4 regions of the Methylobacterium sp. J-072 genome follow, and region 2 is predicted to be linked to each of the others. Evidence: predicted binding sites of a transcription regulator. Region 2 holds the regulator's gene; each other region holds the start of a gene.
The links. The regulator PhoB, encoded in region 2, activates phosphate uptake and scavenging genes when phosphate is short. The targets are predictions, from matches to a motif close to TGTCATNNANCTGTCAT.
Positions count from the first base shown of each region.

Region 1: a site for PhoB is predicted at 3,734-3,750, ahead of MKK67_RS16230 (YdcH family protein). Genes of this name have one in related genera too.
Region 3: a site for PhoB is predicted at 2,922-2,938, ahead of MKK67_RS01495 (inorganic phosphate transporter). Genes of this name have one in related genera too.
Region 4: a site for PhoB is predicted at 3,869-3,885, ahead of MKK67_RS05485 (UDP-2,3-diacylglucosamine diphosphatase). Genes of this name have one in related genera too.

Region 1 is NZ_JAKSYK010000144.1:17,923-23,242, forward strand. It holds gene MKK67_RS16215 (CopG family transcriptional regulator) at 1-269, opposite strand, end outside; gene MKK67_RS16220 (propionyl-CoA synthetase) at 775-2,700, opposite strand; gene MKK67_RS16225 (GIY-YIG nuclease family protein) at 2,959-3,279, opposite strand; gene MKK67_RS16230 (YdcH family protein) at 3,538-3,720, opposite strand; gene MKK67_RS16235 (YdcH family protein) at 3,852-4,115, shown strand; gene purE (5-(carboxyamino)imidazole ribonucleotide mutase) at 4,194-4,691, shown strand; gene MKK67_RS16245 (5-(carboxyamino)imidazole ribonucleotide synthase) at 4,688-5,320, shown strand, end outside.
Region 2 is NZ_JAKSYK010000174.1:66,967-72,286, reverse strand. It holds gene MKK67_RS20250 (hypothetical protein) at 26-394, shown strand; gene MKK67_RS20245 (hypothetical protein) at 381-890, shown strand; gene MKK67_RS20240 (protein-disulfide reductase DsbD family protein) at 1,047-3,194, shown strand; gene phoB (phosphate regulon transcriptional regulator PhoB) at 3,208-3,903, opposite strand; gene phoU (phosphate signaling complex protein PhoU) at 4,079-4,801, opposite strand; gene pstB (phosphate ABC transporter ATP-binding protein PstB) at 5,117-5,320, opposite strand, start outside.
Region 3 is NZ_JAKSYK010000025.1:858-6,177, forward strand. It holds gene MKK67_RS01480 (helix-turn-helix domain-containing protein) at 1-225, opposite strand, end outside; gene MKK67_RS01485 (MucR family transcriptional regulator) at 478-891, shown strand; gene MKK67_RS01490 (hypothetical protein) at 895-1,134, shown strand; gene MKK67_RS01495 (inorganic phosphate transporter) at 1,241-2,869, opposite strand; gene MKK67_RS01500 (autotransporter domain-containing protein) at 3,366-5,320, shown strand, end outside.
Region 4 is NZ_JAKSYK010000056.1:1,337-6,656, reverse strand. It holds gene MKK67_RS05500 (membrane-bound PQQ-dependent dehydrogenase, glucose/quinate/shikimate family) at 1-1,157, shown strand, start outside; gene MKK67_RS05495 (ribonuclease HII) at 1,285-1,908, opposite strand; gene MKK67_RS05490 (glycosyltransferase family 4 protein) at 1,947-2,993, opposite strand; gene MKK67_RS05485 (UDP-2,3-diacylglucosamine diphosphatase) at 3,005-3,820, opposite strand; gene MKK67_RS05480 (aminotransferase class V-fold PLP-dependent enzyme) at 4,363-5,320, shown strand, end outside.

The sequences.
Region 1 (5,320 bases), on a different contig from region 2:
ACGCCGGCGTCGCGGGCGGCCTCCAGGGCGGCGCGCGAATAGTGCGAGACGCCCAGGCGCAGCTGGCGCCGGGCTACGGATTGGCGCACCGCCTCCTCCTGCCGGTCCAGCTGGTTGCGCACCGCGGTGCGGATGAAGTCGGCCCGGTTGGCGTAGAACCCGTCACGAACCATCAGGTCGACCCGGCCGAGATCGACGAAGCCGAGGTTGATCGTGATCTTCTCGCTGTCCGGCACCTTGGGCCGGAGTTCCTGCACAATGCTCGCCATCACCTCGCCCTCCCCAGACCATCCGGTTGGATGGTCTAGAGATGGTTGGCGGATCTCGGGGCGCAAGGGGCGACTGCGGCGCGTTTCGATAAGATCGCGGTTTCAGAAGGTCTGGGCCAGCGGGATCAATTGCCTCGGACCGTGGCAGCCAAGTCCGATGGCGCGCCTCCTTGTGTCGGGGCGACAGCCGAGAAGAAAGCCTGGAAGCGTGAGATGGGTCGCAGGGGGATCCTCCCTGTAGGGATCCCTGAATTCCACGGACGCTTACACATCCACCCCGTCATCCCGGGGCGCCGCAGGCGAGCCCGGGATCCAGATCCGCCGACGGCGCATGTCCATGATCCGACAGCGTTTCTGGATCCCGGGCTCCGCTGCGCGGCCCCGGGATGACGAGGCTGATTTCAGAACGGCCTCGGCAAGGGCACACGTCGTCGAGCAGGCGGGAACGCCCATGCCCGCCGCTACAAACACTTTGGAGGGCGAGCCCTGATGTCGCGACGCGTGATCAGTCCGCGCCGATCCCCCGCCCCTTCAGGCTCGCATCGATCTCATCGAGCGCAGTGGCGTCGTCGATGGTCGCCGGCATGGTCCAGGGCTCGTGGTCGGCGATGCGCTTCATGGTGGCGCGCAGGATCTTGCCGGAGCGGGTTTTCGGCAGCCGCGGCACGGTGAGCGCGAGCTTGAACGCCGCCACCGGGCCGATCTCGTCGCGGACCTTGGCGACGAGCTCGCGCTCGATGTCCTCGGGGGCGCGGTCGACCCGGGCTTTGAGCACCACGAAGCCGCAGGGCACCTCGCCCTTGAGCGCGTCGCGGATGCCGATCACCGCGCACTCGGCGACATCCGGATGGCCGGCCAGCACCGCCTCCATGCCGCCCGTGGACAGGCGATGGCCCGCGACGTTGATGATGTCGTCGGTCCGCCCCAGCACGGTGATGTAGCCGTCGGCGTCGATCACCCCGGCATCCGAGGTGTCGTAATAACCCGGGAAGGTGGCAAGGTAGCTCGACCGCATCCGCGCGTCCGAGCCCCACAGGGTCGGCAGGCAGCCGGGCGGCAGGGGCAGGCGGATCGCGATGGTGCCCATCGTGCCGGGCGGGACCGGCTTACCGCCCTCGTCCAGGACCTCGACCCGGTAGCCCGGCATCGGCACGCAGGTGCTGCCGTGCTTCACCGGCAGGAAGCCGAGGCCCAGCGGATTGCCGGCGATCGGCCAGCCGGTCTCGGTCTGCCACCAATGGTCGATCACCGGGCGGCCCAGCACCCGCTCGGCCCAGGCAACCGAATCCGGGTCGGCCCGCTCCCCGGCCAGGAACAGGCTGCGGAAGGCGGACAGGTCGTAGGCGCCGATCAGGGACCCGGCCGGATCCTCCTTCTTGATGGCGCGCAGGGCCGTCGGCGCCGTGAACAGGCAGACGACGCCGTGCTCGGCGACCACCCGCCAGAACGCCCCGGCATCCGGCGTGCCCACCGGCTTGCCCTCGTACAGCACCGTGGTGCAGCCGTGCAGGAGCGGCGCGTAGACGATGTAGGAATGGCCGACCACCCAGCCGATATCGGAGGCGCAGAAATAGGTCTCGCCGGGCTGGACGCCGTAGAGGTTTGGCATCGACCAGGCGAGCGCCACGAGGTAGCCGCCGGTATCCCGGACCACGCCCTTCGGCTTGCCGGTCGTGCCGGAGGTGTAGAGGACGTAGAGCGGGTCGGTGGCGGCCACCGGCACGCAGGCGGCGTGCTTGCCCGCCGCCCGGGCGGCCGCGACGGTCTCGGCCCAGTCGCGGTCGCGCCCCGCGACGAGGGTCGCGGCGCATTGGGGACGCTGCAGGATCAGGCAGGCCTCCGGCTTGTGCCGGGAGGTGGCGATCGCGAGGTCCAGCAGCGGCTTGTAGGCGACCACCCGGTTCGGCTCGAGTCCGCAGGAGGCGGCCAGCACCACCTTCGGGGTGGCATCCTCGATCCGCACGGCCAATTCGTTCGCCGCGAAGCCGCCGAACACCACCGAGTGCACGGCCCCGAGCCGGGCGCAGGCCAGCATGCCGAACAGGGCCTCGGGCACCATCGGCATGTACAGCACGACCCGGTCGCCCTTGCCGACGCCGAGCTCGGCCAGCACCGCGGCGAGCGCCGCCACCGAATCGCGCAGCTCCCGATAGCTGATGCTGCGCTTGGTCCCGGTGACGGGCGAATCGTACAGGATCGCCGCCTGCTCGGCCCGCGCCCCGTCGGCGTGGCGGTCCACCGCGTTGTGGCAGGCGTTGAGCGTCCCGTCCGGGAACCAGCGGCCGTAGGGGCCGGATTCCGGCGCGAAGGACCGCGCCGGCTTCTGCGCCCAGTCGAGCGCCCCGGCCGCTTCCAGCCAGAACGTCTCCGGGTCGCGGCGCGCCGCGTCGTAGATCTCGGGATAGCGGCCCGGCAGGCTGGCGGTGGTCATCGGCGCGGCGTGTCCTCGGGGGCCGCTCTCCGGCGGCATCACGGGCAGCGTAGCTGATTCTTGTTTTTTGCGCGCGATGGCGGGCGGTGAGGATGATGTGAGCAGACGGATCGTTTGGAGACACGGCCTGACGAAGAATCCGCTTCTCCCATCCAACCCCCTCATCCTGAGGTGCTGCGCAGCGGCCTCGAAGGAGGGCTCCAGGGATCGTGCGCCTTCTGGAGGGCTCCTTCGAGGCCTCCGCTGCGCTTCGGCACCTCAGGATGAGGGGGATGGTTTGGATGAGCGTTGCGCAGCCGGGCGCTTGGCCAGCATGTGCACCTCATCCCAATCGTCGCGGATCAGCGCCTCTTTCTTGGCCTGGCTCCAGCCCTTGATGCGCCGCTCGGCCGCAACCGCGTCCGCAATGCGCTCGAACTGCTCCGCGTAGACCAGTGTGACCGGCCGCCTCCGGCTCGTATAGCCGGGGTAGGTGCCGGCCTCATGCTCGCTGAGACGCTTGTCGAGGGACGACCCACGCGCGGAGCCGACATAGTAGCTGCCGTCCGAGCATCGCAGCATGTACACGAACGCGCTCACGATCCGACTCATCCCGCGGCGGGATGCCGAGCCTAGCGCATCATGCCGCTTCCCCTACCCTCTCCCTCATCCTGAGGCGCCGCGCACCGGCCTCGAAGGAGCCCTCCAGGGATCGCAGTGGCGTCTGGCGGGCTCCCCAAGCTGAGGACCGTGGCCGGGTGAACGCGGTCATCACCCCCAAAAGAAGCCGCCGCACCGGGCGGACCGATGCGGCGGTTCTCGTCTTGGATGTCTAACCGTGGGACAGTCAGGCGCGGCTCAGTGCAGCGTATCGTTGCCGGCTTGCAGCCTGTTGATCTCGTCCTTGAGAAGAAGTTTCCGTCGCTTCAGTTCGGCAATATGGAGGTCGTTCGCAGAAGGCCTGTGGATCGCCTCGTGAATCTCACGCTCGAGGGCTTCGTGCTTCCGGGCGAGTTGGCTCAAATGCGTCTGCAGCGACATGAGTCGAATCTCCTGTCATTGTTCCGACACATGGAGACTGGCACAGGATGCCGCACCTGTCGAAGCCTTTTCTCCGGTCAAGCCTGACGAATGCTTGCCGGGCCGGCTTGTCCCGCGGCGGGGTGTAACGCATGCTCTTCGACACGGAACGGTCTTCGATACCGCGGGTGACGATGGCGGACGAGTCGAACGAAAACGTGCAGCCGGCGGATCTCGAAGCCGAGCTGAATCGGCTGCGCGAGGAACACCGGGGGCTCGACGGCGCCATCGAGGCCCTGGAGCGCAGCGTCGCCGGGGATCAGCTACAGATCCAGCGCCTGAAGAAGCGCAAGCTGACCCTGCGCGACCGGATCTACCATATCGAGGACGCCCTCACCCCGGACATCATCGCCTGATGTCAGTGGACGCGCCGGCGCGGCGCCTTGCCGCCGGGCCGCCCCGCCTGTAAGCGCCCTCTTTTGCCGGGACAAACGATGGCGTCGCCTCCGGTCGCGATCATCATGGGCAGTCAGTCCGATTGGGCGACCATGCGGCACGCCGCCGAGACGCTCGACGCGCTCGGGGTGCCGTACGACGCGCGCATCGTCTCGGCCCACCGTACCCCCGACCGGCTCGTGGCCTTCGCCAAGGGCGCCGTCGCGGCCGGGTTCAAGGTGGTGATCGCGGGCGCCGGCGGGGCCGCCCATCTGCCCGGCATGGCCGCCGCGATGACCCGCCTGCCGGTCTTCGGCGTGCCGGTGGAATCCAAGGCCCTGTCCGGCCAGGACAGCCTGCTCTCGATCGTGCAGATGCCGGCCGGCATCCCGGTGGGGACCTTGGCGATCGGCCGGGCCGGGGCTGTCAACGCGGCGCTGCTCGCCGCCGCGGTTCTGGCGCTCACCGATCCTGCCCTGGCGGAACGCCTCGATGCGTGGCGCGCGGCCCAGACCGCGTCGGTGGCCGAACGGCCGGAGACGGAAACGCTTTCGTGACCGACACAGCTTTGAAGCCCGGCTCCACCCTCGGCATCGTCGGCGGCGGACAGCTCGGGCGCATGATCGCGCTCGCGGCGGCCAATTACGGGCTGAAGGTGCATGTCTACGCGCCCGACCGGGACAGCCCCGCCTTCGACGTCTGCGCCCTCACCACCTGCGCGGCCTACGACGATGCCGAGGCGCTCGCCGCCTTCGCGCGGAGCGTGGACGCGGTGACCTACGAGTTCGAGAACATCCCGCGCGCCACCGCCGACATCCTGGCCCGGCACGCCGCCTTGCATCCGAACGCGGAGGCGTTGTCGACCACCCAGGACCGCCTCACCGAGAAAGACTTCATTAACCGGCTCGGCATCCCGACCGCGCCGTTCCAGGCGGTGGACACGCCCGACGACCTCGACCGGGCGATCGCGGCGCTCGGCCTGCCGGCGGTGCTCAAGACCCGCCGGTTCGGCTACGACGGCAAGGGCCAGCGCATCCTGCGCGAGCGCGCCGAGGGCGACCGCAACGCGCTGTTTGCCGAGTTCGGCGGCGCGCCGCTGATCCTGGAAGGGTTCGTGCCGTTCGAGCGCGAGGTCTCGGTGGTGGCCGCCCGCGGCCGCGACGGCGGCTTTGCGGCCTTCGACCTG
Region 2 (5,320 bases):
GACCGAGGCCGGCTCGACAGATTGTGTGGACGACTTGGCTGATCGGGCGTTCGGTTTCGTCGCAGGCGAACCCGCCGGGATTGTAGAAGGTCGCCGGATCATGCCCAGACGTTCTCCAGATCTCGCCGAAGTCGCGAAGAAGGCAGCCAACGCATCCTTCGGCAGCGCCGTGGTGCAGGATGTCCGCCTCGGCGACATGGAAGGCTCCGACGGCGAGGACGTTCGGCGCGTCCAGCTGATCGTCTCCGACAACGCGATCGACCAGCTCGATGGCGACAAGCTGCTTGATGCCGGCTTGGCTATCCGCAAAGCCTTGCAGAAGGCCGGCGAGACGCTGCGCGTGGTCGTCGAGTATGCCGAGCAGCGCGAGCTCGACGAACTTGGCGCTGATTAATCCCGAGCATCTGTTCAGCCAGGCAGATGCGCTTCTTCTCCAAATCGGCCGCGGCTCGTTGCGGCAGGCTGATCTGCGCCGTACCTTCTCCAACGCCTATTACGGCCTGTTTCACGCGATCCTGACGGCTGCGGCCGACGAGGCGGTGGGGCGGACGCGGCGCAAGGATCCGCTCTGGACGCTGGCGTATCGTTCAGTCTCTCACCAGCGTTTGAAAAGCATCTGCAACGATCTCCAGGCCGCGACGCTCAAGCCGAAGATCAGGCGGTATGAGCCGCCCGGTGGATTTGGTGGTCACGTCATCACGATTGCCGGGGCCGCTTCGGAATTGCAGGATCGGCGGCACGCCGCCGACTACGATCCATCCCTGTCGTTCCTGCAAACCGACGCGCGGGCGGCGCTTCAGACCGCCCGGTCCGCGGTCAACCGGCTGGCCCATCTGAGGGCGGATCAGCGACGGGCGTTCCTCTACCTCATCCTGTTCGAGCCCCGCTGAGCGACCCCAGCGGCGTCATGGTCTCGGCCTCACCGCGCTGAGCGGAGGACAGGGCGCTGACCCCCGCGCTATAAGAGGCCTCGTCACGGAAAAGCCCGCCCCGGTCCCGAAGACATCCGGGTGAAACCGCGGGCGCTCCGCGCGCGAAGGGACAGCATGATCCGCCGCCTCGCCTTCCTGCTCCTGATGCTCGCCGCGAGCCTGTCGGCCGCGTCGGCGCAGGGCTTCCGCACGCCGCCCGATCTCGTGCGGGCGAGCCTCGTGGCCGAGCCGGTGGCGGTGGCCGGGGCGCAGCCGTTCACGCTGGCGGTGCGGATGCAGGTGAAGCCGGGCTGGCACGTCTACTGGCGCAATCCGGGCGATTCCGGCCTGCCGCCGGAGGTAACCTGGACCCTGCCGGCGGGATTCAACGCGGGCGCGATCCAGTGGCCGGCGCCTGAGCGCATCGCGATCGCGACGCTGATGAATTACGGCTACGAGGGCGAGGTCACGCTGCTCGTGCCGGTCACGCCGCCGCCGAGCCTCGACCCGGCCGATCCGGTGCGGATCCAGGCCAAGCTGACCTATCTGGTCTGCGAGACCGAATGCGTGCCCGGCTCCGCCGATCTCGCCCTGACCCTGCCGGCGGGCGAGCCCCGGCCGGACGCGGGCCAGACCGCCCTGTTCGAGCGCGCCCGGGCCGCCCTGCCCGCCCCGGCGCTCTGGCCTGTGCGCCTCTCGAGCCAGGGCGACACGCTGCAACTCGATTTTGCCGCGGCCGGCCTCAAGCCCGAGACCATCAAGGGCGTGGCCTTCTTCCCCTATTCCGAGACCGCGATCGACAACGCCGCCGCCCAGGTGATGGCGATCGACGAATCCGGCCTGCATCTCACGCTCGCCCGGAGCAACCCGGCCGAGCCGGCACCGGCCGCCCTGCCGGGGGTGCTGACCGTCGAGGAGGCGACCGGCGCCGGCACGCATCGCCTCGCCTTCGCGTACGGGGACGAGCCGGTCCCGCCGGCCTCGGCGGTGGCGGCCGAGACCTTGGCGACGCCGCCGCCCACCCCCGCGTTCGACGCGCTGACGCTGGCGACCGCGGCCGGGCTCGCCTTCCTCGGCGGCCTGATCCTCAACCTGATGCCCTGTGTCTTCCCGGTCCTGTCGATCAAGGTGCTTGGCCTTGTGCGGCACGCGGGCGAGAGCGCCGCCCGGGTCCGGCTGCACGGCCTCGCCTACACAGCCGGCGTGCTGGCGAGCTTCCTCGGGCTGGCCGGTCTGTTGCTCGCCCTCAAGGGCGGCGGGGCGGCGATCGGCTGGGGATTTCAGTTGCAATCGCCGGCCGTGGTGGCCGGGCTTGCTTACTTACTTCTCGCGATGGGCTTGAGCCTGTCGGGTGTGTTCCATCTCGGCGGGCGTCTCGCCGGCCTCGGCGACGGGCTGGCCCGGCGCTCGGGGCTCAGCGGTTCGTTCTTCACGGGCGTCCTCGCGACCCTGGTGGCGACCCCCTGCACGGCGCCGTTCATGGGCTCGGCGGTGGGCTTTGCCCTGACGCAGAGCGCCGGCGTCGCCCTCGCGGTGTTCGCGAGCCTCGGGCTCGGCCTCGCCCTGCCCTTCCTGGCGCTCACCCTGTGGCCGCCGGCCCTGCGGGCGCTGCCGCGGCCGGGCGCCTGGATGGAGACCCTGAAGCAGGTCCTGGCCTTCCCGGTCTACGCCACGGTGGCGTGGCTGGTCTGGGTCCTGGCGCAGCAGGTCGGTCCGCAGGGGCTGCTCGCCGCGCTGATCGGCCTGGTGCTGGTGGGCTTCGCCGCCTGGGCCTGGGAACACGGGCGCGCTACGGCTCCGCGGGTCGGGCGGATCGTCCAAGGGCTTGCAGCGCTGACGATCGTGGCTGTCGCGGCGCTCACCCTGACCCTCGACCGCGACCGGGCCGCCCCAGCTGCCCAAGCGGCCGCCAACGGCATCGAGCCGTTCACCCAGGCCCGCCTCGACACCCTGGTGAACGAGCACCGGCCGGTCTTCGTGAACATGACCGCTGCGTGGTGCATCACCTGCGCGGTCAACGAGACGACCTCGCTCTCGACCAAGGCGGTGCGGACAGCGATGGCGGACAGGGGTGTCACCTACCTAATGGGCGACTGGACCAACCAGAACCCCGAGATCACCCGCCTCCTGGAGACGCACGGGCGCAGCGGCGTGCCGCTGTACCTGCTCTACACGGGGACCGGCGAGCCGCAGGTGCTGCCGCAGATCCTCACCGAGGGGACGGTTCTGTCGGCCCTGGAGATGGTGCCGGCTGCCGGCAAGAACGCGGCGCTGGTCCGCTGACCGGAACGGCGCGCTAGGCTTCCAGCAAAAACGTCTCGTCGAAAGCGTAGCCCGAGCCTCGAACCGTGCGGATCGGGTCGGCCTGCCGCGGGGCGTTGAGCGCCTTGCGCAGGCGCCCGACATGCACGTCCACGGTGCGCTCGTCGATATAGACGTCGTGGCCCCAGACCCCGTCGAGGAGCTGCTCGCGGGAGAAGACCCGGCCAGGCGCCAGCATCAGGAATTCGAGCAGCCGGAACTCGGTCGGGCCGAGATGGAGTTCCTCGCCGGCGCGGCGGACCCGATGGCCGGTGCGGTCGAGCTCGATGTCGCCCGCTGCCAGACGATCCGCCACATGGGAGGGCTTGGCCCGGCGCAGCAGCGCCCGCACCCGGGCGAGCAGCTCCGGGACCGAGAACGGCTTGACGATGTAGTCGTCGGCACCCGTGCCGAGGCCCCGGACCCGATCGCCCTCCTCGCCCCGGGCGGTGAGCATGATCACCGGTAGCCGCTCGGTCTCGCGCCGGGCCCGGATGCGGCGGCACAGTTCGATCCCCGAGAGGCCCGGCAACATCCAGTCGAGCAGAACGAGATCGGGCGTGCGCTCGGCCAGAAGCAGCTCCGCGTCGTCGCCGCGCGTGGCGGAATCCACCAGAAAACCCTCGGCTTCGAGGTTGTAGCGCAGCAGGGTGGTCAGGGCCTCCTCGTCCTCGACGATCAGGACTTGCATGCTCACGTTCGATAACCTGTTCCGTAGACGGCACCGGACGGCTCGCCCGCGCCGGATCGCCCGGACGGGACGATGGTGCGGCAGACGCCGCGCTCCCTCAACCCGCCCGCGCCCTCAATCTGACTCTGCCCCACAGGAGGATTGCGCGCTGCCCGGACGCAACGCGGTCCGCGGGTCACGGGGCCGTGGCGGCGGGGCCGACCGTCGCGTAATTCGACGCATCGTTCTTCGGCCGCTCACCCGCCAGCGTCTCGCCGGTGGCGAGGTAGTGGATCGTCTCGGCGATGTTGGTGGTGTGGTCGCCGATCCGCTCGACGTTCTTGGCGCAGAACAGCAGATGCGTGCAGAACGAGATGTTGCGCGGATCCTCCATCATGTAGGTCAGGAGTTCGCGGAACAGCGAATTGTACAGGGCGTCGATCTCGCCATCCCGTTCCCAGACATCGTAGGCGGCCTTGACGTCGCGGCTGGCATAGGCGTCCAGGATGTCCTTGAGCTGCGCCTCGGCGAGGTCGCTCATGTGGCGCACGCCGAGCACGATCTTCTGGGCGGGCGCCTGATCGGAGATCGCGACGACGCGCTTGGCGACGTTCTTGGCGAGGTCGCCGATCCGCTCGAGGTCGCCGGAGACGCGGATCGCCGAGATGGTCTCGCGCAGGTCGATCGCCAGCGGCTGGCGCCGGGCGATGAGCAGCACGGCCCGCTCCTCGATATCGCGCTGGAGCGCGTCGAGCCGCTTGTCTGCGAGGATCACCGCCTGGGCGAGGGTGTCGTCCCGGCGAACCAGGGCGTCGGTCGCCTCGGCGGCCATCTTCTCGGCGACGCCGCCCATCTCGGAAATCGAGCGGCGGAGGTCATCCAGGTCGGTGTCGTAGGAGCTGACGATATGGCCGGGCATGGTGGATCCTTCGATGGCGTCCCGCAAACCTTGATCCGCGAGGTCTGGCGGAAACCCGCCGCTCCGAGCACGGATACCGCGGCGCGTTCCCCGGTATCCAATCCCTTGCGCAGTCTAGGACATAAGACGGAGAGTTGAGGATCGATGTCCCAAACCCAACACCCAACCACAATCGGCTGAACCAAGCCGATGTTCCCGGATCAACGCAGCATGTTCCGGAGCCGCACCGGCAGCCTTGCGATCGGGCGCGGCTCCAAGTCTTGTGGGCGGCATCCGAATGGGCGCCGGAACGGTACTCTACTTTACGGCGAATGCTTAGCCGAAGCGACCGGTGATGTAATCCTGCGTCCGCTGCTCGACAGGATTCATGAACATCCGGTTGGTCGGGCCGAACTCGATCAGTTCACCGAGATACATGAAGGCGGTGAACTGCGAGATGCGCGCCGCCTGCTGCATGTTGTGGGTCACGATGACGATGGTGAATTCGTCGCGCAGCTGCTCGATCAACTCCTCGATGCG
Region 3 (5,320 bases), on a different contig from region 2:
GCCGTTGCGCTGGATCAGCGCGCGCGTCGCCTCGCTGCGGACGGCGCCGTGCGAGACGCGGGTCAGCAGGAGGGGACCGACGCTGGCGGCCTCCAGCTTGGCTGCGAAGGGGCCGTCGTCGAGGCGCGCTTGCTCCAGGGGCACGCCCCGGCCGACCAGCGTCTCCCGCCAGCGCCGAAAGCTGTGCTGCGGGTTAACCCCCTCGGTCGAAAACAGTGCTTCCATAAGTAAATTTTTTCATCGACCGGCATTCCGCGCGACCGGGACAACGGATCCGCGTCTTCAGACAAGCGCTGCCGGACACATATTGTATATTGTTTCCAGCCTCAAGGGATGCATTTGAGCAACTTGAGGTTTCCGTCGCAACTCACCGCCGGTGAGACGCACTGCGGATCCCGATCACTGGGGCGGACCTTCGGGCCGTCGATCGGCGACCGTGGGGTATTGGCAACGACCTATTGAACAGCGGCATCTGACATGATCAACCGACCCGAACCCCGCTCCTCCTTCCTGCTCGAGAAAGTCGGCGCCATCGTCGCTGCCTATGTGTCGCGGAATCCCGTGGGGGCGGGTGACCTTCCGGTGCTGATCGACCAGGTTCACGCGGCGATCGCGGTGCTTCAGAAGAACCCCGCCGGTTCCGCCGCGGGCTGGACCGGCCCGTCCGCCACGCAGATCGAAGCCTCGATCACCCAGGACGGCCTGATCAGCTTCATCGACGGCCGGTCCTACAAGACGCTCAAGCGCCACCTCACCGCCAACGGCCTGACGCCCGAGCGCTACCGGACCAAGTTCGGCCTGCCCGCCGACTATCCGATGGTCGCCCCCGGCTACGCCGCCCGGCGCTCGGAAATCGCCCGGGCGATCCAGCTCGGCCATCAGGTGGGTTGAGCGATGGCGCAGGTCATGACCCCGCCGGTTCACGGGCTTGCCGAGGCGGATCGCTCCGTGGCGCTTCTGGACCGCATCGCCGACACGCTGCGCCTGCCGGTCGCCGCGTTTTTTCCCGACGAGATCGAACCGGGCGAGACCGTCGCCCAGGCGGCGGATCTCGTGACGGCCTTCATGGCGATCGAGACCGTCGCCGCGCGCCGCACCTGCCTGGCCTACGTGCGGGCCATGGCGCGCCCATAGGTCCCGACAAGCCGGGACCGAAAACGACAGGGCCGCTTCCGCCGATCGCGGAAACGGCCCTGCCTGTTGTCCGAACGTCCGCCCGTGCGTCGCGGGCCTGACCGCGTCAGAAGACGTGGCGCAGGAGGAAGAACAACCCCGCCGCCAGGGTGATGGCCGCCGGCAGGGTCAGCACCCAGGCGAGCGCCATGTTGCGCACCGTGGCCATCTGCAGGCCCGAGCCGTTGGCCGCCATCGTCCCGGCCACGCCCGACGACAGGATATGGGTGGTCGAGACCGGCAGGCCGTAGAGTTCGGCCAGCCCGATCGTGCCCGCGGCCACGATCTCGGCCGACGCGCCCTGGGCGTAGGTGAGGTGGGTCTTGCCGATCCGCTCGCCCACCGTCACGACGATGCGCTTCCAGCCGACCATGGTGCCGAGCCCCAGGGCCAGGGCGACGCAGACCTTCACCCAGCCCGGGATGTAGCGGGTGCCGCTGTTGAGCAGCCCGGTGTAGCTCTTCAGGGTCGCCTTGTCGGCCTCCGAGAAGTCCGCCCCTGCGTTCGGCAGCAGCCGCACCGCGTCGGCGGTGAGGTACATGTCGCTGCGCAGGTTCTCGGTCTGGGCGGCCGGCACCGTGCGGATCGCGCCGTAATTCTTCACGCTGGCGGCGATGTCGGTCGCCAGCGCGGAGAGCGCGGCGTAGACCGGCGGCTGGTTCAGGGCCTTGCTCTTCAGCGCGTCCGTCACCGTCCGGCGCGCCTGCGCGGCCTCCGGCTCGGGGATGCCGCCGGCGCGGGTGGCGAAGACCTGGCTCGCCGCCGCGGAGGTCTGGACGAAGGCGGGGGTCGTGTCGTCCGACATGGTCCGGTTCAGCGCGTAGGCGGTGGGCGCGGCGCCGATCAGGATCAGCATGATCAGGCCCATGCCCTTCTGGCCGTCGTTGCCGCCGTGGAAGAACGACACCAGCGTGCAGGTCAGGATCAGGAGGCTGCGGATCCAGAGAGGCGGGGGCGCCTCGCCCTTGGGCGCCTCGTAGAGGTCCTTGCGCCGCACCGCGAATTTCAGGGCCAGCAGCAGCACGGCCGCGAGCACGAAGCCGCACAGGGGCGAGAACAGCAGCGCCTTGAACACGTTGAGCGCCTGGCCCCAGTCGACCCCCGCGGTGCCGTCGCCGCCGCTCATGAGCTGATTGGCGAGGCCGACGCCCAGCACCGAGCCGATCAGCGCGTGCGACGAGGAATTCGGCAGCCCGAAGGCCCAGGTTCCGAGGTTCCAGATGATGGCGGCGAGCAGCAGCGCGAAGATCATCGCGTAGCCGGCCCCCGAGCCGACATGCAGGATCAGCTCGACCGGCAGCAGGGTGACGATGGCGTAGGCCACCGCGCCGGAGGACAACATGACGCCGAGGAAGTTGAAGAAGCCCGACCAGACCACCGCCACCAGCGGCGGCAGCGAGTGGGTGTAGATCACGGTCGCGACCGCGTTGGCGGTGTCGTGGAACCCGTTCACGAACTCGAAGGCGAGAGCGATCAGCAGGGCGAGACCCAGCAGCGCGAAGGCCCCGTAGGCCAGCGGCGCTTCGCCGACCGCGTTGATGTCGGTGACGAGGCTCACCACCGCGTAGCCGAGCCCGGCGACCAGGATCGCCAGGAAAACGACGACGCCCCCCAAATGAATCCCGTTATCCAGGCGCGGGCCGCCCGCGGGCCTGCCTCCCGCCACTGGCGGCGACATTACGGCGGAATCAGACATGGGCCCTCGCGGTGACTCGTCTTTGGACGCAAGGCGGGATTAAGATTGTGGGATGACAGTTCAGTGACGTTTTACCGGCCGGATCCGAGGAAGCATTATATTCGCGCGTCTACAGCCAAGGATCCGAAGATATCAATCGGGGCGAAGTCTAATCGGTCTTCCTCAAGCCCTGGGCGGGGGTGTTTACTGATACGGCACCGCCCCGTCCGGGGGCCGAAATCTGACATCCGTCCGCGGATAGTCCGAGCCGATGACCAGGCTTCGCGGCGCGCTCGGCGCGCCGTGGAAAGGTTTTGCGGCCGGACTCCAGCCACGTCCTGAGCAACTCACAAGCAACATCCAAGACAGATTTGCGCCGGCTAAGATATAAGGCTGTTGCAGTCGGGATACACGCGATGATTCAGAGTTTTGTGAATGGATTATGACGCATTCGCGCGTGGAGATTTCGCTAAAACCCCCGGCGCAGGCCGAATGGCCACAGGCTTGGGGGCCGGGAATGACGTTTCGCTGCGGGGTCTCGATGGCGGCCTTGATGGTCGCCGCATACAGTTCGGGTGTGCAGGCGCAGACCGTCAACACGACGGCCTCGGACGTGAACGTCCTCAACCTGCTGGCGCCGTTCCTGTCGCTCAATGCGACGGCGGCCGGCCAGGCGACGCTGGGCTTGAACTTGGCGCAGACGATCGCGCTCAACAACGGCGCCGGGCTCGCGCGGCAGCAATTGGCGATCAGCGACAAGAATCTGCTGAGCTCGGCCGGCAACAACCTGTCCTCGGTCGGGCTCGGCAGTTACGGCGTCGCCGCCAACATCGCCAGCGGCCTGCCCGGCCAGACGCCGATCAACGGCATCGTTCCGCAACAATTCGTCGGCGGCCTCGGCTCGCAGCTCGGGCCGATCTACCAGCGCGGCGTCGCCCCGGGCGCCAGCGGTCCGCTCGGCAACGTCGTCAACCTGCTGGTCAACGCCAACACCTTCACGGGCAACAACCTGGGCGTCGCCAAGAACTACTTCGCCAACGGCGCGGCCAACAACCCGAGCGTGACCCCCGCCAACTACGTGGCGACGCCCGCCGTGGCGCCGGCGGGCTACAGCCTGCCCAGAGCCAACGGCCTGCCCAACACCACCAACAGCGTCTACGACCTCGCCTACGGCGTCACCAACACGCAAGCCGGCCAGGACGTCTATGGATCTTCCCGGCCCGTCCAGGTCGCGCCGAACCGCTTCAAGGCCTTCGACCCGACGGCGCTCAGCGGTATCGCCACCAACCCGTCCTTCCCGAGCGGGCACACCACCTACGCGTATACGAGCGGCTATCTGCTGGCGATGCTGGTGCCGCAGCAATACCAGAGCGCGCTGCTGCGCGCCTCCGAGTACGGCGAGAGCCGCATCGTGCTCGGCGTCCACTACCCGCTCGACATCATCGGCAGCCGGGCGCTTTCGGCCTACGACCTTGCCCAGGCCTTCACCAACCCGGCCTACATCAACAACCCTGCGGTGACCGGCACGGCGATCAACCTGCCGAACCAGTTCGTGAAGGCCCAGGCCGAACTCCAGGCCTATCTCGCCGCGCAATGCGGCAACACCGTCGCGGCCTGCGCCGGCAGCAGCGCGAATACCACCGGCAACCCCTACGTCCCGTCCGCGGCCAACCAGGCTGCCTACCAGGCCCGCCTGACCTACGGCCTGCCGACCCTGTCCTTCGCCCAGGCGCCCCGCGAGGCCGCCCCCGCGGGCGGACCCGACGCCTCGATCCTGCTGGCGCCGCTCTACGGCGGATCCACCACCGCCGCCCGGACGCTCGCGCCCAACGGCGGCCTCTACGGACAGCTCTCGACCGACACGATCAACCAGATCGTGGTCAACACGCAGACCAACGCGCTCGCGGCCTTCTACGGCAGCCCGCTGAGCTACTGGAGCCGGATCGACCTGTATTCCGCCGCCGGATACTTCGGCAACGTCACCGGCACCCTGCGGATGGACACCACCGACCGCCTCGGCATCGATGTCGGCATCGGCCAGGGCGGCGCGCTCTACGCCAACGGCACCATCGCCGGCACGGTCTCGGTCAATGCCGGAGGCCTGCTCGGCGGCTCGGGCTCCGTCGGCGGGATCGCGGCGCTGTCGGGCGGCACCGTCTCGCCGGGCAACTCGATCGGCACGCTCAACGTCGCCGGCGCGGTCGCCTTCGCGCCGGGCTCGGTCTACCGGGTCGAGGCCAACGCCGCCGGCCAGGCCGACCGGATCGCGGCCGGCGGCGGCGCCACGCTCGCCGGCGGCACCGTGCAGGTGCTGGCGGCCTCGGGCGCCTATAGCCCGCGCACCACCTACGCGATCCTGAGCGCGGCGGGCGGGGTCTCCGGCCGGTTCGACGGCGTGACCGCCAACCTCGCCTTCCTGTCCCCGGGCTTGCGCTACCTGCCCAACGCGGTCGACCTGACCCTCACCCGCAA
Region 4 (5,320 bases), on a different contig from region 2:
ATGCGGCCCTGGGCCTGATCTACGCGCCGACCGGCAACGCGACGCCCGACTTCTTCGGCGGCCACCGGACCGCCGAGGACGACGCCACCAACTCGTCGATCTTCGCGCTCGACGCCGCGACGGGTCGTCCGCGCTGGCACGTCCAGCTCGTTCACAAGGACCTGTGGGACTTCGACGTGCCGGCTCAGCCGGCCCTCTACGACGTCCCGGACGGGAAGGGCGGCACCCTGCCGGGGCTGATCGCCGCGACCAAGCACGGCCAGATCTTCCTGCTGAACCGGGAGACCGGGGCGCCGATCGCGCCGGTCACTGAGCGGCCCGTGCCGCAGGGCACCGTGCCGGGCGAGCATTACGCACCGACGCAGCCCGTCTCGGACATGCCGTCGATCGGCACCGAGACCCTGACCGAAGCCGACATGTGGGGGGCGACGCCGTTCGACCAGCTCCTGTGCCGGATCCAGTTCAAGGGCATGCGCCACGAGGGGACCTTTACCCCTCCGGGCTTCGACACCGCCCTCCAGATGCCGGGCTCGCTCGGCGGCATGAACTGGGGCAGCACCGCGATCGACATGACCCGGGACTACCTGATCGTGAACGACATGCGGCACGGCCTGTGGAACCGGCTGATCGCGCGGGACCAGGTCGAGACCGGCAAGGCCGCCGGCACCGAGATGGGGATGTCGTCGATGCGCGGCACGCCCTACGTCTCCGTCCGCAACCGCTTCGTGTCGGCGCTCAACATCCCGTGCCAGAAACCGCCCTTCGGCACGCTGACGGCCATCGACCTGAAGGCCCGCCGGATCGCCTGGCAGGTCCCGCTTGGCACGGTTGAGGATACCGGGCCGCTGGGGATCAAGATGCACCTGCCGATCCCGATCGGGCTGCCCTCGCTCGGCGGCTCGCTGGTGACCGGCTCGGGCCTGATCTTCTTCGCCGGAACCCAGGATTACTACCTGCGGGCGTTCGAGGCCGCGACCGGCCGCGAGATCTGGAAGGGCCGCCTGCCGGTGGGCAGCCAGGGCGCGCCGATGACCTACCGATCGCCCAAGACCGGCCGCCAATACATCGTGATCACGGCCGGCGGCGCCCGCCAATCGCCCGACCGCGGCGATTACGTGGTCGCCTACGCGCTGCCGGCCGAAGCCGGATCGAAGTGATCCGATCCGCCTACGGGCACGACTGGGTTTCCAAAGGGCTCAGCCCTTTGGCGGGGTTCGGGGGCGGAGCCCTTGAAGCTTGCAGGGTTCCACCCTGCACCCGCAAAAGGTCTCGACCTTTTGAAACCTAGCCGAACCCGCGGGTGAAGCTGAGGCGGTGGTGGGGGCTTCGGCCGAGTGTGGTCAGGCCGGCCCGGTGGACGGCCGTGCCGTAGCCGACATTGCGCTCCCAGCCGTAGCCCGGATGGCGCTCGGCGAGGCGACGCATCAGCCCGTCGCGAAACACCTTGGCGACGATCGAGGCGGCGGCGATCTGCGGCACCAGCCCGTCGCCGCCGATCACCGCCCGACCCGGCAGGCCGGGCAGGGCGTCCCGGCCGTCCACCAGGACCGGGGCCGCGATTCCGAGGCGGGACACGGCCCGCAGCATCGCGTCGAGGGTCGCGGCGCGGATGTTGATCCGGTCGATCAGCGCCCGGGAGCCCGCTGCCACGGCGACCCGGGCATGGGCACGGATCAGCGGCGCCAGCTGCGCGCGGATCGGTTCGGGCACGCGCTTGCTGTCGTCGAGGGCCGCCAGCAGGGCAGGGGGGATCGCTGACGGGTCGAACCAGACCGCCGCGACCACCACGGGCCCGCACAGGGCGCCGCGTCCGACCTCGTCGCAGCCGATCGCCGCGGGGTAGTCCGCGGCCCGGGCCGGGTCGAAGGGCGGGGTGAGGGCGGGCGTTTTTCGCTTCACGGGCGGCATGGCGCCGTCCTGCCATCCCGCGCGGCCGCCGTCACCGGTCAAGCGGCGTTCCGGGTCCCGCGCTCGCCGCCATGCGCCTCGATGATGTTGCCGAAGAACTGGTCGGCGCTGACGTCCCAGCCGCGGCGCAGCGCCTCCTGCCGGCACTCGGCCCGGGACAGGCGCAAGGCCGCCAGCGCCGCCGTGCGCAGATCCTGGTCGAGGATGCCGACGCGGGTCCCGCTCAGCACGTCGTTGGGACCCGGCACCGGGAAGGCGGCGATCGGCAGGCCGCAGGCCATGGCTTCCAAGAGGACGATGCCGAACGTGTCGGTGAGGCTCGGGAACACGAAGGCGTCGCAGGCGGCGTAGACGGACGCGAGCGCCGCCCCCGTCCGCGTGCCGAGGAAGCGCGCCTCCGGGGCCAGCGCCTGCAGCCGAGTCCGGTCCGGCCCGTCGCCGACCACGACCTTCGTGCCGGGCAGGTCGAGGGTGAGGAAGGCCGCGAGGTTCTTCTCCACGGCGAGCCGGCCGACATACAGGAACAGCGGCCGGGGCAGCCCGGCCAGCTCCGCCAGCGGCAGGTCGCCGGGGGCGGCCGGGCGGAACCGCTCGGTATCGACCCCGCGGGTCCAGCGCATCAGATGGGTGAAACCCTTTGCCTCGAGCTCCGCCTGGAGGGAGGCAGTGCTGACCATCGTGCCGCGCGCCGCCCCATGGAAGCGGCGCAGATAGGCGTAGGACCACGCCTCCGGCACCGGCAGCCGGGCCGCGAGATATTCGGGAAAGCGTGTGTGGTAGCTCGTGGTGAAGGGCAGCCCGTTGGCCAGGCAGTGCCGCCGGGCCGCGAAGCCGATCGGCCCCTCGGTGGCGATGTGGACGTGGCTCGGCCGCTCCGCGGCCCAGCGCGCCGCGACCCGGTCGCGTCCCGCCAAGGCCAAGCGGATCTCCGCATAGCCCGGCAGGGGCAGGGAGCGGAAATCCGCCACCGAGAGCAGGGCCGTCGCGAAGCCGTGCTCCGGGGCGCGCCGGACCATCTGCTCCAGGGACCGCACGACGCCGTTGACCTGCGGATGCCAGGCATCGCTGACGATGAGGAGTTTCACGCGTGGATCCCTCACGCCACCGCGCGCCGGCCCGGCACCGCCCGCGGCGCGGCTTCGGCTTCGCGGGCCCGGAGGATGCTCGGATAGTGCAGCACCTCGATCCGGCCGTCGTAATGCTCGATCAGGCCGGTGCAGGATTCCACCCAGTCGCCGGTGTTGAGATAGCGCAGGTCGCCGATCGCCCGGTCGGCGGCGTGGTGGATATGCCCGCAGATCACCCCGTTCGCGCCCTGACGGCGCGCCTCCTCGGCCAGGATGCTCTCGAACCGGCCGATGAAGCTGACGGCGTTCTTCACCCGCAGCTTCGCCCAGGCCGAGAGCGACCAGTAGGACAGGCCGACCCGCCGCCGGATCCGGTTGATCAGGGTGTTGAGGCTGAGCGCCAGCGTGTAGGCGCCGTCGCCGAGATGGGCGAGCCAGGGCGAGTGGCGCACCACCATGTCGAACTGGTCGCCGTGGATCACCAGGTAGCGCCGCCCGTCGGCCGCCTCGTGGATCGCGGTCTCGGCGATCTCGATGCCGCCGAAATTGGTGCCGACATAGTCGCGCAGGAACTCGTCGTGGTTGCCCGGCAGGTAGACGATCCGGGCGCCCTTGCGCACCTTGCGCAGGAGCTTCTGCACCACGTCGTTGTGCTCCTGCGGCCAGTACCAGCCGGAGCGCAACTGCCAGCCGTCCACGATGTCGCCGACCAGGTAGACGGTGTCGGCGTCGTAATCCCTCAGGAACGACAGCAGAAGCCCGGCCTGGCAGCCGCGCGTGCCGAGATGCAGATCGGACAGGAACAACGTCCGGACCCGAACCGGCATCTCCTCATCCTCGGCCACGTCACCCTCCCGGCGGTCGAACGGTCGGGGGATCCAGAGCGCGATCACGTCTCAGTTTGATGACGCGGACCCGCGTCGCTGTGGGGTGTCTTGGTGCGGTGCGGGGAAAGTCATCAAGCGCGAATAGCTGACGTTGCGGCGCACAAAAAATTTTTTTGCCACGATCCCGAAGTTTTTCCGGTTTTGCTTCCCAGCTTCGCCGCCTCATAATACCAGCAACCGGTGGCTCGGCATGAGCCGGGCCGGATGCGTACTGGAAGGCGGCCAGGGTGCCTTGAGACGAGGCGCCGTAGAACGGGACGGCATTTCGGAGGCGACCGGCGCGCGGGGGCGCGCCGCGACGCGAGCGGCACGAGGCCGCCTGCCGCTCCGCTGGGCCCCCCGATCCACGGACGACGCGAATGGTGTTCGGAGAGCCGCGGCCGGCGCCGCGACTGCTGGTGCCGCTCGCTGAATGCCCGACGAAGCCCCAGGGCGCCAAGGACGTTTGAACGAACCGGCGCGGGTCCGCCCGCGCGCAACAGATTTTTGGAGGAAACACCATGGCCGCAACCCGGCGCCCCGGTCGCAATCACCTGTTCATCCCGGGCCCCACGAACATCCCGGATCGCGTCCTGCGCGCGATGCACGTGCCGTCCGAGGATCACCGCTCGCCGAGCTTCCCCGAGCTGGTGAAGCCGCTGCTCCAGGATTCCAAGATCGTGTTCGGCTCGACCGCCGGGACGATCATCCTGTTCCCGTCCTCGGGCACCGGCATCTGGGAATCGGCCCTGTCCAACACCCTGTGCCGCGGCGACAAGGTGCTCACCGCCCGCTACGGCCAGTTCAGCCATCTCTGGGTCGACATGGCCCAGCGCCTCGGCCTCGACGTGATCGTCCAGGAGGAGGAGTGGGGCGCCGGCGCCGATCCGCAGAAGATCGAGGAGGCGCTCCGGGCCGATAAGGACCACGCGATCAAGGCCGTGATGGTCGTCCACAACGAGACCGCCACCGGCGTCACCAGCGATATCGGCGCGGTTCGCAAGGCGCTCGACGCCGCCGGCCACCCGGCGCTGCTGTTCGTGGACGGCATCTCGTCGATCGGCTCGCTGCCGTTCAAGATGGACGAGTGGGGCGTCGACTGCGCCATCGCGGGCTCGCAGAAGGGCTTCATGCTGCCCGCCGGCCTCGGCCTGATCTGCATCAGCCCCAAGGCGCTGAAGATCGCCGAGGGCGGCACCGGCCGCAACGACCGGCTCGGTCACGCCTACTTCGCCTGGAAGGACCAGCTCGCCGCCAACGCCACCGGCTACTTCCCCTACACGCCGGCCCTGCCGCTGCTCTACGGCCTGCGCGAAGCCCTGACGATCGTGAAGGAGGAGGGGCTGGAGAACATCTACCACCGCCATCACGTTCTCGCCGAGGCGACCCGCCAGGCGGTGGCGGCCTGGGGCCTCAAGCCCTGCGCCAAGGAGCCGAAGTGGAATTCCGACACGGTCACGGCGATCGTGGTGCCGGAGG